3 regions of the uncultured Merdimmobilis sp. genome follow, and region 2 is predicted to be linked to each of the others. Evidence: a T-box and tRNA genes for the amino acid it is inferred to sense, from the RefSeq annotation. Region 2 holds a T-box; the other regions hold tRNA genes.
The links. The T-box of region 2 lies ahead of RDQ42_RS07670 (valine--tRNA ligase). A T-box ahead of a tRNA ligase gene usually reads a tRNA of that ligase, here a tRNA-Val.
Positions count from the first base shown of each region.

Region 1 (5,870 bases), on a different contig from region 2:
GGGCACGATGTACTGGACATCGCCGACGTCATAGGAGCCATAGCTGTTGAAGGGGACGTTAGGCAGCAGGCCCTCATGCAGCTCGGTGCCTTCGGGCAGGTTCCAAGCTTTGCGCTGGGTCTCATACTGCTTGGGGGTAGCGGAGTTGATCTCGTGGGCAAAAGCCTTCTCCTCTTCGGTGAACGCCTCTTTGGGGGTGTTGCCCATGACATCGTACAGAACTTTTGCAAACACCTGGTTGTTCAGGGTGGGGTAGCAGCCGCCCAGGTACTCGATCTCCAGTTCGGTCTCAGTCATCATAGCAGCGCCTTTGGCGACCTTGAGCAGCCTCTCATACACATCGACGACAGCCTCTCTGGTCAGGGCGCGAACCATGTACCAGGTGGAAGCCTTATCGGGGACGATATTGGGGGCGGTGCCGCCTTCCAGGATAATGTAATGGATGCGGACGTCGCTGGTGACATGCTCACGCAGGTACTGAGCACCTACGTTGCACAGCTCAACAGCATCCAGGGCGGAACGGCCGTTGTGGGGATCGCCGCCAGCATGGGCAGTTCTGCCCTTAAAGTGGAATTTCACCGAGTTGATACCCACTGCGCTGCCGCAGAGGACTTGGTTGGCTTTGCCGGGGTGGAAAGCGATGCACATATCAAGGCAATCGAAAGCGCCGCCGCGGGCCATAAAGGGCTTGCCGGTCAGAACTTCCTCTGCGGGGCAGCCGTAGAACACCACAGTGCCGGGCAGATTCTTGGCTTCCATCTCCGCTTTCAGGCCGATGGCTCCGCCCAGGTGGGCAACACCCAGCAGGTTGTGGCCACAGCCCTGGCCATAAGCCTGGCCCTCGATGGGCTCTTTGTGGGTGCTGTGGGTCTGGCTCATGCCGGGCAGAGCGTCGTATTCGCCCAGAAGGCCGATCACCGGGTGGCCAGAGCCCCAGGTGGCTTTGATAGCGGTGGGAATGCCGGCAACACCGATTTCCACATCGAATCCAGCGTCTTTCAGGACGTCGGCAGTCCACTGGCAAGCTTTAAACTCGCGATAGGGGCCCTCGGGATTTTCCCAAATATTTTTTTCAACCTCAACCAATTTGGCACGGTTGTCTTCGATTGCTTTATAAGCAATTTCACCGATCATATTTTTTCCCTCCATATGGTATTTGTTTGTAGGAGCAAGGCCCGGATGCCAAGGCGTGGCCATACTGTGATTCAGAGATGAATCGTTGGGCGTTATTCCCCTACAGGGACAGCCCCGTATTTATGGCGCATCCGCCCTTCGGCAAGGGGACTTGAATACCCGTCCATTATAGCCGATCCTATACAAGATTACAAGGAACAAGGGGTGAAAATTTGTGCCCTTTTTCTATTTTTGTGAAAAGCAGACATTTTCAAACAATATTTTTCGGCTGCCAAAATGGGGAAAATTTTACTGTTTTCTCTTGAAATACACATTTAAAATGCCCCTGCCAAAGCAGGGGCAAAATATTTTTACATTTTGCCTATACAACTATACCCTCAGCTAACATTGAGATTTATTCCTATTTGCTTTATTCTCCCTACATCTGTCCTCCCTCAGGAGACTTGGTGGCTCATCCCCGCCGGGCAAAGTCCAAAGGGTATGGCATCCGGTCCCACGCCTGGGGGCAGATATGTACAGCTTCGTCATTTCGGCGAACAGCTCCCCCATGTATAAAAAACCAAATGGATTTTCCTTCTATCGGCGCCGGGACTTTGGGGTAATCCAGGTTGCAATAGGTCAGCATAGCCTGGGGACACCGGTAGGTCAACCACTGGAAGAGGTGGCGTATTGTCCTCGGGGAATTGATCCCCGCCCCCAGCTCCAAAACACTGCGCGGCAAGTTCTTGTCCTCTTCCACAAATGCTTCGAAGGGCTTTTGCAACCACACAGCTGGCATCCGGACAAATAGGAGGATGTGCCGCGTATGGATCATCCTCCAGGGGGAGGCGAAGCAGTGTCCGGGCATTCCTATAGAGGATAGCGCGTTCAGTTTTGTCCGTTTTCTTGCCATACTGCCACCGTTTGCTTATACTATAAATTGACACTTACCAATATGTAGGGAAAGCCCCGACCAGGTGATAAAGCCGGCCGGGGTTTTCCTTTCCCCTTGGTGGGGGCTTCTTTTCCACATCTAAATACAGCTTGTCCCCGACCTGACTATCCAGGCCGGGGACGTTTTTTCTTCTGCTCACAAAGGACTCCATCCGCGCAGTATGCCCCTAGAGAGCTATGCCCTTTGGATGTAGCGTTCCTCCTATCCCTCAGGATTTGTTCGTGCCCGCCCCTGTCCTCCCCTGATTTTTGCTGATTTTATGGCTTCCCGTCCCGGCCTTCCGCACAACAAAAAAATCCCGCAAGCCCTGTATAAATCAGGATTTGCGGGATCATTCCTTGGTGGAGACGCACGGGCTCGAACCGTGGACCTCCTGCGTGTGAAGCAGGCACTCTGACCAGCTGAGCTACGCCTCCTTAATGGAACGTTTAAAAGTATATCACTTTTTGAATGGATTGTCCATCCCTTTTTTGAAAAATTTTCAAACAAAATTTGCTCGTCAATCCATTCCCCATCCGTTATAATAGAGGGAAAGAACTCCGTTTGAAAGGCGGCATGTGTATGAACGATTCGGATCAGCGGCCCTTTGATAGCTCCCCTTCCACCTGGCGGCAATGGCTATTTTTGCAGTGGAGAGGGGCCGGCGCCTTTTTTTGTGCCCGAGTCAAAAAGATCTTCCTCTTTACCATTTTGGGCATGGTCCTGATCACCGCCCTGACCATGGTGCTGTTGAACAACAACCAGCAGGTTTTAGCCGAGTTATGGCAGCAGGTCTCGGCCATGTTTGCGGAAAAAGAGATTGTCGAGGGCGGGGATATCTCCCTCTTGGCCCTTTTCCTCAACAATGTAAATGCGGGCGCTTTTTCCATTGGGCTGGGCATTATCCCCTTTTTGTTTCTCCCTATCTATTCCCTGTTTGTCAATGGGGTTGTGGTCGGGGTGATGGGGGCGGTGATGTTGGTTTCCGGGTTGGGGCTCCTCCCCTTTTTGGCGGGCATCCTCCCCCATGGGATCTTTGAAATCCCCGCGCTGGCACTTGGCATCTCTTTGGGAATCCGGCTGTGCCTCACCGTCATCCGGCTGATTTTTCGCAAAACCTATCCGGGGGAGTTTTTCGTCACCCTCAAAAGTATCGTCCGCCTCTTCTTTTTCTGGATGGTCCCCTTGTTTGCCGTCGCCGCCGTGATCGAAACCTACATCACTCCGGTGATTCTGCTTGCCTCGATGCCATAATCCTGGGACTTCTTCCCGCAAAATATCTGCTCCCTGCCGCCCAGGCATTGGCCAAAGGGCGCAGGGAGCGTCTTTCCTTAAGGATATAAAATTCCACCCTTGCCAAGTTGCCTTTGGCATGGTAAAATAAATACATAAAAATTATTTTGTATTTATTTGTACAAGAAAAGGAGGTGATCCAACATGCCGAAAGTCGCTTACTCTGAGCAGGAGCGGGAAAAAATCAAAGAGGAACTGATCACTACAGCGCACAACTTATTTGTAGAGCAGGGGATCCAGCATACCACTGTCGAACAGATCTACCGCCAAGTGGGAATCTCCCGAACCTTTTTCTATTCCTTTTTCCCGGCAAAGGAGGATTTGATGATCCAGGTATTCAACCGGCAGCAACCTCTAATCCTCCAACATGCAAAAAGTTTGATGGAAGATCCTCATTTGAGCTGGAGGGATGGGGTCAAGCAGTTCCTGTACGACTGCTGTTATACCAATAAGGGCCGCTTTACCATTATGACGGTGGAGGAACAGCAGACCACATTTAAACGTCTTTCCCCGGAAAAGCATCGGGCGCTGCAAGAAAAACTGCCTAGGTTCTTTTCTGACATTTTGAGGACCTTCGGCATCCATTCAGATGAAGCAACCACAAAGCTTTTGGCAAACTTGGTACTGTCGATGGTGATAGTCCACAAGGCGATCCCGGACAGCCTGCCATTCCTCTTCCCGGAGGCCGCTGACCCGATGGCCGAGTTCCAAATCGACGGGTTGGTCAATTTTATGGAATCGCTGCGGGAGCAGCAAAACGGCGCCCTTGACACATAGTCTTGATTTTCTTTGGATATTTCGCAATCTATTCTTATTACTCTCAAAAACAAATGAATCGACATAGGGGGAAATCTATTATGGGACTGTTCAGCAAACTGTTCAAAGAACCGGAAGTAGATCTGGAAAAAAGTGAGGCCAACCGCCAAAAAATGCGGGCTTTGTTCAACCACGTGGTGGAGAATGGGGATGACTACAATTTGGTGTATGGCTATACCGAGGATGTAAGCCGGTTCAATTACGGTTTTGTCCATGGAAGCAAAACCAAAATCGGCAACCTGATTGTGGGCTGGAACGAGCAGAGTGAAACCATTGTGGTGGTGCCCACCGTCCCCGATCTTTCCGGCTGCGGCGACCCCGCCTATTACCGCCGGTCGGAAATCCACAAAGCCTACCGCAACAAATACCCCACCGACGCCTTTATCATCTACCCGGACCGGAAAGGCTACATCGGCATCAATATCTACGACTGGCTGGATGACGAAAAACTGTATGTCTATGTCTCCCAAGAGGAGGCGGTAAAGGCATTTACCGACTTCTTCCTCAACCGCTTCCAAACAAAGTAAGGCGTCATGCCGTGGGGAGAAATCGGCGCTGTGCTGGCTGTTCTGGTGCTGCTGTCCACCCTCGGCCACATGTGGTTTTCCATTGTAGAGGGGGTGCTGGGCAGCCTAAAACGGCTTCTTGGCAGGCAAAGGCCAATTGTATGGCACACCCTTCCGCCGGAGCAGGAAAAGAAGGAGAATAAGGATGTTTGATATAAACGAGATCAGGAAGCGGGCCCAAGCGGCCAGCGATGCGGCATCCCGGCAGCTCAACGAATCCATGGAAAAGAGCCGGAAGATCACCGAACAGATGCAAGAAGACATGGAAGCGGCCCAAGCGGCTCGGGAGGCCGGCCAACAGCAGGACGCGGAACAGGCAGCTGCCCAGCAGCGCCAGGTGGAAATTCTCGGGCAGATGTTCAGCCCAGACGTCATGGCGCAGATGGCTGCCACCGAGGAGATGATCCAAAAGGCGGTGGATGAAAAGGTCGCGGAAGCGGCAGCCCTGGGAGTGGAGGGCATGATGAACCAGTTCTTCGGCGATGACACAGCCCTGGTGGCAGCCGCCCTGGAGACATTGGCAATGGAAGAGGAGGATGAGGAGGATCCGGAGCTGGACCAAGCCTTAGAGGAGGAACTCTACCGCATCCTAGAGGAAAAACTGGCCCAAATCGACAGGCTGCCGGAACCGGAGCCCATTGTGTATCCAAAGGGCGACCCCCGTTGGGAGCAGTTTGGCATCCTGCTCTCCGGCATCATCTCCCACCTCAACGACCACCGGTTGGACGGTATGGATGTGGAAGAACACATCCCGGTGATGGAACAGCAGATCGCCTCCTTGGTGCGCCGCTCTTGGGGCATCAGCGGAAGAGGAGAACTATTGGACACCATCCGGTATTTGGCGGAGGAGGGGTATGTCCTGCGCTGCCGCCTGTATGGCGAGGCGTCCTCCCCAGAAGCGCTGATGGAGGAGTCCGACGATGAAGAAGAGTGTGCCTCCGTCTGCCGGGGGTGGCGGTTCGCCCAGTGGTACAAACTGCGGTTTGGCCCGGAATTCCTGGTGGGCTGGGATGTGGGCCGGGCGGCCATGCTGGCACGCTGGGGCTGCTTCCTGGGCTGGATCACCGAAGGCGAGGCCCTGGGAATCTTGTGGGAACTCTCCCAAAAAGCGGCAGAAGAACTGCACAGCTGGCGCGAATTCGCAGAAT
Region 1 covers NZ_CABRJC010000006.1:5,323-11,192, forward strand. Annotated here, with positions in the region: gene RDQ42_RS04575 (amidohydrolase) at 1-1,134, opposite strand, end outside; tRNA gene RDQ42_RS04580 (tRNA-Val) at 2,408-2,484, opposite strand; gene RDQ42_RS04585 (stage II sporulation protein M) at 2,630-3,301, shown strand; gene RDQ42_RS04590 (TetR/AcrR family transcriptional regulator) at 3,485-4,117, shown strand; gene RDQ42_RS04595 (hypothetical protein) at 4,198-4,683, shown strand; gene RDQ42_RS04600 (hypothetical protein) at 4,690-4,875, shown strand; gene RDQ42_RS04605 (DUF1266 domain-containing protein) at 4,868-5,870, shown strand, end outside.
Region 1: it has a tRNA-Val gene. The T-box ahead of RDQ42_RS07670 (valine--tRNA ligase) is inferred to sense a tRNA for this amino acid. The anticodon was not compared.

Region 2 (5,870 bases):
ATCCTGTTGGCGGGTTGCGCCCAGAGGGACGAGGGCGCAGGAGAAGCGCCGCGGGAGGAGCCCCTTTCCACGGCATCCCAGATGGAAGGGGAATCCTCAATCCCAGAAGATTCCTACCAAATCCTGCTGGGGGAATTTTCTTTTTGGTTCCCCAAAGAAGGGTTTTCCTATGGGATGACCGAACCGGTGGTGGCGAAGGAGGGCATCTTGTACAGCGATGCCGGTGAATCGGCAAGGGTGGTTGCAGAGCTGATCTCTGTCAGCCCCATCGCGGATTCCGATTCCCCGTTCTTGGCCTGTGACCAGTTGTATTCAGAAGCCGAAAACACCTGGGAATCCACCTTTGGGGAATATGCGGGGAAGGGGTACCTGATCCAGAAGCCGATTACAGAAGGAGCTGTGGGCGGTTATGACAACACGGTTTTTTACTGCATCGCTGTGGAGGATCAACTGGTCACCATCGCTTTTTACCCTGCCTTTGGCCTTGGGATCGGCACCCAGAGGGAGGAGTTTGAAACGGTTTTAAGCACCATTCAAAAAGCATAACCCCCTCCTGAGCGGCTATTCCTTCATCCTTTTGGGGCGGAGTCCCTAGTGGTGCGGTTGATGCTGCGCCGTCAAAGCTCCCCTGCCTGCTATTGGCCTTTTCATCAAAAGAGGGGGAGGCTCCCACATGGGAGCCTCCCCCTCTTTTGTTTGATGAAGCCACAGCGCTGGAAACAGGAACAGCGCCCGCCCTGTTTGGGCGAGCGCGCTCCACGCATTCCGGCTGGTCCCCCTCCTGGGATCAAGCGCTGTCTCTTTTTTCTCTATTTGCTGAAAGCCGCAATGCTCTGTTCAATCTTTTGGAGTTTTTCCTGGGCTTTGGCCAGCTTTTCCCGCTCGTTCTCAATGACCTTGGCGGGTGCTTTGGCCACAAACCCTTCGTTGGAGAGCTTCTTCATGACAAACTCAATGTCCTTTTCGCAGGAGGCTTTCTCCTTGGCCAGGCGGGCCAGTTCCTTCTCCCGGTCGATCAGCTCATCCATGGGGATAAACACCCGGGCGGAGTCGGTGATCACCTGTACGGCGCCGGGCATATCGTAGTGCTCCTCTACTTCCACAGTGGAGGCAGAGGCCAGACGCTGGAAGAAGAGGGCGCTGGCCAGGAAGGTTTCAGCGAACTTGGTTTCGATGAAGAGGCTGGCCTTCTTGCTCGGGGGGACGTTCATCTCGGTGCGGACGTTGCGCACCGCCTTGATGGCATCCATTACCCGGGTGAACTCCGCCTCCTCAGCGGCGAAGTTGAGGGATTCCTCCCAAACGGGCCATTGGGCGATCATGATGGATTCCCCTTGGTGGGGCAGAGCCTGCCAAATCTCCTCAGTGATAAAGGGCATAAAGGGATGCAGCAGCTTGAGGGTGCCGCTCATCACATACACCAGCACCCGCAGGGCGCCCATGGCGGTGCCGCCGCCGGCCTGAAGCCGGGGTTTGGTCAGCTCGATGTACCAGTCGCAGAACACATCCCAGATGAAGTCATAGAGTTTGGAGACAGCCACGCCCAGCTCGAATTTTTCCAGGTTGTCGGTGACCTCAGCCACCAGGCGGTTGTACTGGGAGAGGATCCACTTGTCCTCGGTGGAGAGCTCCGCAGGGAGGGTAAGGTCGAAGTCATCCCCCTCAGGCAGGTTCATCAGGATGTAGCGGGAGGCGTTCCAGATCTTGTTGGCAAAGTTCCGGCTGGCTTTGACCTTGTCGTCGCTGAACCGCATGTCGTTGCCCGGGCTGTTGTTGGTGGCCAGGGTAAACCGCAGGGCGTCGGCACCGTATTGGTCGATAATCTCCAAGGGATCAATGCCGTTGCCCAGGGATTTGCTCATCTTTCGGCCTTGGGCATCCCGGACGATGCCGTGGATCAAAACGGTGTCAAAGGGGGTTTTGCCGGTGTGCTCCAAACCGGAGAAGATCATCCGCGCCACCCAGAAGAAGATGATGTCATACCCGGTGACCAGGGTGTTGGTGGGGTAGAAGTACTCCATCTCCGGGGTTTTGTCCGGCCAGCCCAGGGTGGAGAAGGGCCACAGGGCAGAGGAGAACCAGGTGTCCAGGGTGTCGGGGTCCTGGGTGAGATGGGTGCCGCCGCATTTGGGGCAGCAGGAGGGATCTTCCCGGGAGACGATCAGTTCGCCGCAGTCGTCGCAGTACCAGGCGGGGATCCGGTGGCCCCACCACAGCTGGCGGGAGATGCACCAATCCTTGATGTTTTCCATCCAGTTGTAGTAGATCTTGTCAAACCGCTGGGGGACAAATTTGGTGTCGCCATTGCGCACCGCCTCAATGGCAGGTTCGGCCAAGGGGGCCATCCGCACAAACCACTGTTTGGAGATGCGGGGCTCCACCACGCTGCCGCAGCGGTAACAGGTGCCCACGTTGTGCTTGTAGGGCTCAGTCTTGAGAAGCCAGCCGCCCTCTTCCAGATCCGATACTACCTGTTTGCGGGCTTCCTCCCGGGAGAGGCCGCAGTATTTGCCGGCGTTCTCGTTGAGGGAGGCGTCGGGGTTCATGGTGTTGATGATGGGCAGGTTGTGGCGCAGGCCCACTTCAAAGTCGTTGGGGTCGTGGGCGGGGGTGATCTTCACCACACCGGTGCCGAAGTCCATCTCCACATAGGTATCTGCCACAATGGGGATCTCCCGGCCCATGAGGGGCAGGATGGCGGTTTTGCCCACCAAATCTTTGTACCGCTCATCGTCGGGGTGGACGGCAAGGGCCACGTCGCCCAGCATGGTCTCGGGACGGGTGGTGGCCACTTCCAGGTAACCGGTTCCATCGGCCAGGGGGTATTTGATATGCCAGAAGAAGCCGTCTTTTTCCTCATACTCTACCTCGGCGTCGGAGATGGAGGTCAGGCAGTCGGGGCACCAGTTGATGATCCGCTCGCCCCGGTAGATGAGGCCCTTCTCATACAGCTTGACAAACACTTCCCGGACAGCTTTGGAACAGCCTTCGTCCAGGGTGAACCGCTGCCGGTCCCAGTCGCAGGAGGAACCCATCTTCTTCTGCTGCTCGATAATCCGGTTGCCATAGGTCTCCTTCCAGGCCCAGGCGCGCTCAAGGAAGCCATCCCGGCCAAGATCCTCTTTGGAGAGGCCCTCCTGTTTCATAGCGGCGACGATCTTGGCCTCGGTGGCAATGGAGGCGTGGTCGGTGCCGGGGAGCCAGAGGGCGCTGTAGCCCTGCATCCGGCGGAAGCGGATGAGCACATCCTGGAAGGTGGCGTCCAGGGCGTGGCCCATGTGGAGCTGGCCGGTGATGTTGGGCGGGGGCATCATAATGGTGTAGGGTTTTTTATTGGGGTCGACCTGGGCTTTGAAGTAGCCGCCATCCTGCCAAAATTGGTAGGTGCGGTCTTCCACCTGTTTGGGGTCGTAGAGCTTTTCCAGTTCTTTTCGCATAAGACAACTCCTTTTCTGCCGCCTCGCGGGGAGGCGGGCGGGGATATTCCTTTTTGGATACAACAAAAAAGGCCCGCCCCAAGCATTTTCTGCTTAGGGCGAACCGTTTGGTCCGTGGTACCACCTAACTTCGGGCAAGCTGCCCGCACTCTGCCGATACATTCATATCGCTTTCCCGGTAACGGTGGAAACTCCGGTGGAGCCTACTGAGGCTTGTGCCCGTTGGGTCCACGGCTCGAAAGCTACTTCCACACCGCCCTCACGAAGATTTTCACCAGCCATCTTCTCTCTGTGCTTTGGAAGGGTGTGTACTCCTCTTTGTCAACGCCATTTTACTATATCATCTTTATCTTACCCCGGAAAGGGGGCGATGTCAAGCGGGGAGAAAAATTTTTTGCCAGGGCGGAATCAAAACCGCTGCAGCGGATCGGGAAAGGGAGAAGGCCGAAATAGGAGGGGGGCAGCCCTCCGGCTATTTTCACAATCCCAAAGCCCCTTGGCGATGGGAAATTGGCACAGGGGCGAAAAAAGTGGAAACACAGTAAAATCAGTTGATTTTTTAACCCAATCATGGCAAAATGGAAAAAAGAAACTTTTTGAAATCTGTTAAGAAAGTCGGGGAAGCTATGACACATCAATTTGTATTGGTTCTGGATTTTGGCGGACAGTACAATCAGCTGATCGCCCGCCGCGTCCGTGAATGCGGTGTATATTGCGAGGTTCATCCCTATTCCACGCCCCTGGAAAAAATCAAGGAGATGAACCCCATCGGCATCATCTTTACCGGTGGTCCCAACAGCGTGTACGACGAGAACTCTCCGAAAGTCGATCCCGCCATCTTTGAGATGGGCGTTCCGATTTTGGGCCTGTGCTACGGCTGCCAGTTGACGGCCCAGCTGTTGGGTGGTTCGGTGAAATCCGCTCCCAATAAGGAGTTTGGCAAGACCGAGACCAGATTTAACAACCAATCCAAGGTGTTTGGGAACCTGCCGGAGAGCGGCATCACCTGGATGAGCCACAACGACTATGTGGATGCCATGCCTACCGGATTTACCTCGGTGGCTCAAACGGATGACTGCCCTGTGGCGGCGATGGAAAATGCAGAGCGAAAAATTTACTGCTTCCAGTACCATCCCGAAGTCAATCACACGGAAAATGGGATCAAAATGATCCGCAACTTCCTTTTTGAAGTCTGCGGTGCCAAAGGCGATTGGTCTATGGGGGATTACGCCAAAACCGCCGTTGAGAATATCCGTAAACAGGTGGGGAACGGGAAGGTTCTGCTGGCCCTTTCCGGCGGCGTGGATAGCTCTGTGGTGGCTAAGCTGTTGGAGAAAGCAGTGGGCAGCCAGCTGACCTGCATTTTTGTGGATCACGGCCTGATGCGCAAAAACGAAGGCGATGAAGTGGAAGCAGTCTTTGCCGGCGGCCCGGTCAACTTTGTCCGGGTCAATGCAGGGGAGCGGTTTTTAGCCAAATTGGCTGGGGTCACCGAGCCGGAGAAAAAGCGCAAGATCATCGGCGAGGAGTTTATCCGCGTTTTTGAAGAAGAGGGCAAAAAGATCGGCAAGGTGGACTTCCTGGCACAGGGGACGATCTACCCCGATGTCATCGAATCCGGCGCCGGCGATGCCGCCGTTATCAAAAGCCATCACAACGTGGGTGGACTGCCTGACTATGTGGATTTTAAAGAAATTGTGGAGCCTCTGCGCCTCCTGTTTAAGGATGAGGTCCGCGCTTTGGGCAAAGAGTTGGGCTTGCCAGATTACCTAGTGTGGAGACAGCCTTTCCCAGGGCCTGGCCTTGCCATCCGGGTCATCGGCGAAATTACCGAGGAGAAGCTGTCTATCCTGCGGGATGCGGATTGGATTTTCCGGGATGAAATCGCCAAGGCTGGCCTTGACCGGGATATCAACCAATATTTTGCTGTACTGACCAACATGCGGTCGGTGGGAGTCATGGGCGATGGAAGAACCTATGATTACACTTTGGCCCTTCGTGGGGTTACCACCACCGATTTCATGACTGCTAATTGGGCTAGAATTCCTTATGAGGTGCTGGAGAAGGCTTCTAGCCGGATCATCAATGAAGTCAGCGGCATCAACCGTATTGTGTATGATATCACCTCCAAACCCCCGGCAACTATTGAGTGGGAATAATTTCAGAGGTCTGAAAAAGCCCGGAATGACTGGGTTTTTGAGGGGCTAAAGCCCTTCGTGGCAACGATTTGGCAACATTTTTTCATTATTCATAAAAAGAGAGCTAACTGATTTTGATTAGTCAGTTAGCTCTCTTTTTCTTTTTATTATTGTCTTGTGCAACAAACGGCCTCTCCCGTGTCCTACAAGTGGGAGGGTCAAACGAAATCTTGGGGCGGCACCTTCACATAGTTCTGGGTCTTGTCAAATTCCGGGTAATGGTAGCGCCATTTGT
Region 2 covers NZ_CABRJC010000014.1:27,698-33,567, forward strand. Annotated here, with positions in the region: gene RDQ42_RS07665 (hypothetical protein) at 1-546, shown strand, start outside; gene RDQ42_RS07670 (valine--tRNA ligase) at 810-3,437, opposite strand; T-box leader at 3,529-3,771, opposite strand; gene guaA (glutamine-hydrolyzing GMP synthase) at 4,064-5,596, shown strand; gene RDQ42_RS07680 (helix-turn-helix domain-containing protein) at 5,794-5,870, opposite strand, start outside.

Region 3 (5,870 bases), on a different contig from region 2:
CCTATGCCTTGGAAAATTCGGTGGAAGATGGGTTTGAGGGGGTATTGGATGCCTCCATCCCCAAGGAGCTGCACATTTTGCCCAAGTCCATCAAGGGAGATGCCTCCAATCCGCCGCCTGCCCCAGGGGAGGAAGAAGGGGAGAGCCCGCCGGAGGAAGCCCCCTCTGACAGCGGGACTGACAGCCAGTGAGATCGAGCATTTCCAAGAGGAAAAAATGTTTTTCGAACAGCACAGTTTTAAAGTTGGGCAAAAGCCGCCTGGATTCCCCAGTCCCCGCCTAAAACGGCGGCAGGGAAAAAGCAGAGGTGGCAACCAAGGGTGAATTTTTAGAAAATACTTTGCAATCTGACGAGATTCGGCTTGCTAAAAGACGGGAAATCTGTTAAATTATTAAGTATGGATCTTTCTGCCCGCCTGAACCTTTCTGCGGGGCGAAGGCGGCTTGGTTTTCATATTTTACCTATTCCGCTTCGGAAGAATAGGTCCCATTTGGATCATTCACATATAGGGGGAAGTTTGGATGCAGATGAATTTTAACATGGACAACGATTTTGAACGCGAGGTCGCCATCAAGGTGATCGGCGTGGGCGGCGGCGGCGGAAACGCGGTCAACCGCATGGTCTCTTCCGGCATGAAGAGCGTAGAGTTTATCTCGGTCAATACCGACAGCCAGGCTTTGAAATTTTCCCAAGCCAGCTATAAAATCCACATCGGTGACAAACTGACCAAAGGCAAAGGCGCCGGCGGTTCTCCGGACAAAGGCCAGCGGGCCGCTGAGGAGAACCGGGACGAGATCGCCGGCGTCCTCAAGGGCACCGACATGGTGTTTATCACCGCTGGCATGGGCGGCGGCACCGGTACCGGCGCAGCTCCCGTTGTGGCGGAGATCGCCCACGATATGGGCATCCTCACCGTGGGCATTGTGACCAAGCCCTTCACCTTTGAAGGCAAGCGCCGCATGGAACAGGCCGAGGTGGGGGTCGCCAACCTGCGGGAGCATGTGGATGCCCTGCTGGTCATCCCCAACGAGCGGTTAAAGAGCATCTCAGAGCAGAAGATCACCCTGCAAAACGCCTTCTCCGCTGCGGATGAAGTCCTCAAACAGGGTGTGCAGAGCATCTCTGACCTGATCAATATCCCCGGTATTGTTAACCTGGACTTCGCCGATGTCACCTCCATTATGAAGGATGCCGGTTATGCCCACATGGGCGTGGGCCGGGCCAGCGGCAAAGATAAAGCCGAGCAGGCCGCCGCCGCCGCCATCGCTTCCCCGTTGCTGGAGACCTCCATCAACGGCGCCCGGGGTGTGATCGTCAACATCACCGCATCCTCCGATGTGGGCTTGGATGAGGTGGATGTTGCTTCCAGCATGATCCACGCCTCCGCCCACCCCGATGTCAACCTGATTTGGGGCGTCGCCTACGACGAGAGCATGCAGGATGAAATGCAGGTCACCGTCATCGCCACCGGCTTTGACAACGACAAGAATTTCGACATCCCCGCATACACCTTTAAGAGCCCGGCTAAGAGCGCCGCTGCCCCCGCCCCCCGTCAAGAGGAGGCAAAAGAGGTGCAGGATGACGACGATGACAACGGGTTCATCGATATCATGGAAATTTTCCGCAGCAAGAAGTAGTGTTCTGCATGCGGCTCTCCAGGACGGCGCCAGCAACGGCGCCGTTCTTTGTATGGAGAGGGTGAGATGTGTTTTGGAGGTGAAACCATGGCTTTTGACAGGATCATCACCCTGTCCCTCAACCCGGTGATCGACACCACCCTCCACCTGGACGGCCTCAACATCCGGGCGGAAAACCGGGTTTTGGAGGAGCATTTTGAGGCGGCAGGCAAAGCGGTCAACGTGGCCAGGGCGCTCAAGCGGGCCGGGGTGGAATCCACCGCGGTGATCGCTGCGGGCCGGGACAACTGGGGCCGTTACCTAAAGGCTTTTTCCCGGGATGAGATCCCCTTTCGGGTGGTGTTCTGCCCCGGCAACCTGCGGGAGAACATCAGCCTGGTCATCGATGGGGTGGAGGATGTCACCCGGCTGATGCGCAGCGGCTTCTCCCTGGAGGAGGGGGCCCTGGATGAGGTCATGGGCCATCTTTCCCAGCTGGTGACCCCACACAGCCTTGTGGTGGCCGCTGGGCGGCTCCCAGGCGGTATGGATGGGGATGCCTTCAGCGATTTGTGCCTGCGCATCCAGGAGATGGGGGCGAAAATCGCCCTGGATACCAGCTCCCTCACCTTGGAACAGGTGAAGCGGATCCGGCCCTGGATGTTTAAGCCCAACCTGGATGAATTCGAGGACTTGATGGGCTGCCGTTTCCAGGACGAGGACGGGGTGGCTGCGGCTGCCCGGGAACTGCGCAGGGTAGGGGTCAGCCATGTGCTGGTCAGCCTGGGCAAAGATGGGATGTTCTATTCCGGCGAGGCGGGGGCCATGCGGCTCACGGTGCCTTCCCTGACGGTGAAAAGCGCTGTGGGGGCAGGGGACAGCCTGACTGCTGGGTTCATCGCCGGATACCAGGCGGGGCTGGATTGGATCGACTGCCTGCGCCAGGCCTGTGCTTTCGGGTCGGCGGCCTGCCTGGTGGATGGCACCAATCCCCCCAACGAGGAGGATGTAAAGCGGATTCTCCAGCGGGTGCAGGTGTTTCGCCGGGATGCGCTGTGATAAAAAAGCCGGGGGAAGTGGTCGCTTCCCCCGGCTTTTTCCTGTGAAAAAAGGCAAAAAAATGCCGCCTCCACTATTGCAGAGACAGCATCATTGGTGGACGGTAAGGAACTCGAATCCCTGACCCCCTGCACGTCAAGCAGGTGCTCTACCAGCTGAGCTAACCGTCCAAATATTTTGTAACCTCATCGGCCAACGAAGTGTATTATAGCTTATCTTTTCCTAAAATGCAAGCATTATTCACAACTTTCACGATTTATACAAAATAATTACCCGATATATAGAAATTTTGTCGGAGAAAATCGAATGGTTTCCACCGGAAGAAGCTGATTTGTCGGCGGTGGAACTTGTGGGCTCCGCACATTTGTGCTATAATGTCCACAGGGTATGCCCATGGAAAACTGCCGTGGGGAAACCAGAAGATTTCGGGGGTTTCCGCCGCAAAAAGGGAAGAGCCCCGTGCTTTTTTCTCGGGCGGCCGCGCCCCCAGCAGAGTGAGGAACTATGATCGTTTTAGGAATTGACCCCGGCTATGCCATCGTAGGGTATGGGGTGGTAAATTACGACCGGGGCAGGTTTTCCACCATCGCCTACGGCGCCATTACCACCGAGGCCCACACCCCCTTTGAAGACCGCCTGCTGGTGATCTTTGAAGATATGTGCGCCCTTTTGGACCGGTACCAGCCGGCAGCGCTGAGCATTGAACAGCTGTTTTTCACCAACAACAAGACCACCGGCATCGCCGTGGCGGAGGCCCGGGGGGTGATCCTCCTGGCGGCCCGGATGAAGCACGTGCCGGTGTATGAATACACCCCCATGCAGGTGAAACAGTCGGTAGTGGGATACGGCAAAGCGGTCAAAGCCCAGGTGATGGAGATGACCCGTTCCATACTCGGGCTGGAAAAGATCCCCAAACCGGATGATGCCGCCGATGCCCTGGCCTTGGCGGTCTGCCACGCCCATGCGGCGGGTTCCATCCTCTCCAGCTCACGGCTGAAAGAGCGGCTGGAACTGCTGTAATCCATCTTAGGCGAGCAAAGGAAGATTTTGTATGATATATTCTGTCCATGGAAAACTGATCCACACCGAATCCGGGTTTGCCGTGGTGGAGTGTGCGGGAGTGGGCTATAAATGCCTGACCACCCTCTCCACCCTGTCCCGGCTGCCCCGGCTGGGGGAGGAAGCCACCCTCTATACCCACCTCAACGTGCGGGAGGATGCGGTGGACCTCTTCGGCTTTTATGACCAAGGGGAATTGAGCTGCTTTAAGATGCTCATCTCGGTGTCCGGGGTAGGGCCGAAGGCGGCCCTTTCCATTTTGTCCTCTATGAGCCCGGAGAAGTTTGCCCTCTGTGTAGCCACCGGCGATGTCAAGAGCCTTAAATGCCCTGGCGTCGGGCCCAAGATCGCTCAGCGCATCGTGCTGGAACTGAAGGATAAGGTCTCCAGCGAGGCGGTGGCCCAGGGCTTCCAGGCGGAGCTCCCCGCGGCGGCCCTGTCCGCATCCGGGCCGGCGGCGGAAGCCATCAGTGCCCTGGTGGTGCTGGGCTACAGCCAGTCGGAAGCCGCTGTGGCGGTAGGCCAGTGCGACCCCGCCCTCCCGGTGGAAGAGATGATCAAATTCGGCCTCAAAAAACTGGCCACCAATTTGTAAAGTGGGGAAAGGAGGCCTTCTCCCGTGAGTTTCACCAATGAAATGGACTTTGAAAACCGCATTGTCGCCCCGGAATTTTCCGGCGAGGACGGCGATGTGGAATATTCTTTGCGCCCCAAAACATTAAATGAGTATATCGGGCAGGAAAAAGCGAAGGAAAACCTGTCGGTGTTCATCGAGGCGGCTCGCCGCCGGGGGGAGGCACTGGACCATGTGCTGCTCCACGGCCCGCCCGGTTTGGGCAAGACCACCCTCTCCAATATCATCGCCAACGAGATGAATGTCAGCATCCGGGTGACCTCCGGCCCCGCCATTGAGAAGCAGGGGGATTTGGCCGCCCTGCTGACCAACTTGGCCCCTGGTGACATCCTGTTTATCGATGAAATCCACCGCCTCAACCGCAGCGTGGAGGAGGTGCTGTACCCGGCAATGGAGGATTTTGCCCTGGACATCATCATCGGCAAAGGGCCCTCTGCCCGGTCTATCCGCATCGATCTGCCAAAATTCACCCTCATCGGGGCCACCACCCGATCTGGGCAGCTGTCCGCCCCCCTGCGGGACCGGTTTGGGGTCATGCTCCGGCTGGAGCTTTATACGGTGGAGGAGCTTGCCACCATCATCCGGCGCAGCGCCGAGATTTTAGACATCTCCTGTACCCGGCAGGGTTCCATTGAGCTGGCCCGCCGTTCCCGGGGGACCCCGCGGATTGCCAACCGCCTCCTGAAACGGGTGCGGGATTTCGCCCAGGTCATCGGGGACGGGATCATCACCGATGAGATCGCCGCCCACGCCCTGGATCGGCTGGACATCGACCCCTTGGGCTTAGATGCCATCGACCGCCGGATGCTGACCACCATCATCCGCAACTACGGCGGCGGGCCGGTGGGGCTGGATACCCTGGCGGCGGCGATCAATGAGGAATCGGTGACCTTGGAAGACGTGTATGAACCCTATCTGATGCAGATCGGGTTTTTGACCAGGACCCCCCGGGGCCGGTGCGTCACCCATCTCGCGTATGAGCATTTGGGGATTCCCCAGCCCATCGGGCAGATGAAGGACTTGGAACAGCTCAATTTGATGGATCTCAACACCAACAAGTAAGGGGATACGACATGGGCAGAATTTTTGGAACCGACGGCGCCCGCGGGGTTGCCGGAAGAGACCTGACCATCCGCCTGGCTGCTGATATTGGCCGGGCCGCCGCCCTGGTGGTTGGCAGGAATGTGAAACGAAAACCCCGCATCCTCATCGGCAAGGACACCCGCATCTCCTCGGATATGCTGGAAAGCGCCGTCGCCGCCGGACTTTGCTCGGTGGGGGCGGATGCTGTTTTGGTGGGGGTCGTCCCCACACCGGCGGTGGCCTACCTGGTTCGCCGCTATGGCATGGACGCGGGCATTATGCTCTCGGCCAGCCACAACCCCTATGAATACAATGGCATAAAGATCTTCGGCCCCCAGGGCTTTAAGCTGCGGGACGAGGAGGAGGCCGCCATCGAGGAGATCATCCTGGACGGGGTCACCGAAATCCCCAGCCTATC
Region 3 covers NZ_CABRJC010000001.1:44,906-50,775, reverse strand. Annotated here, with positions in the region: gene RDQ42_RS00245 (cell division protein FtsQ/DivIB) at 1-191, shown strand, start outside; gene ftsZ (cell division protein FtsZ) at 529-1,638, shown strand; gene RDQ42_RS00235 (1-phosphofructokinase family hexose kinase) at 1,726-2,676, shown strand; tRNA gene RDQ42_RS00230 (tRNA-Val) at 2,771-2,846, opposite strand; gene ruvC (crossover junction endodeoxyribonuclease RuvC) at 3,181-3,696, shown strand; gene ruvA (Holliday junction branch migration protein RuvA) at 3,728-4,330, shown strand; gene ruvB (Holliday junction branch migration DNA helicase RuvB) at 4,373-5,431, shown strand; gene glmM (phosphoglucosamine mutase) at 5,443-5,870, shown strand, end outside.
Region 3: it has a tRNA-Val gene. The T-box ahead of RDQ42_RS07670 (valine--tRNA ligase) is inferred to sense a tRNA for this amino acid. The anticodon was not compared.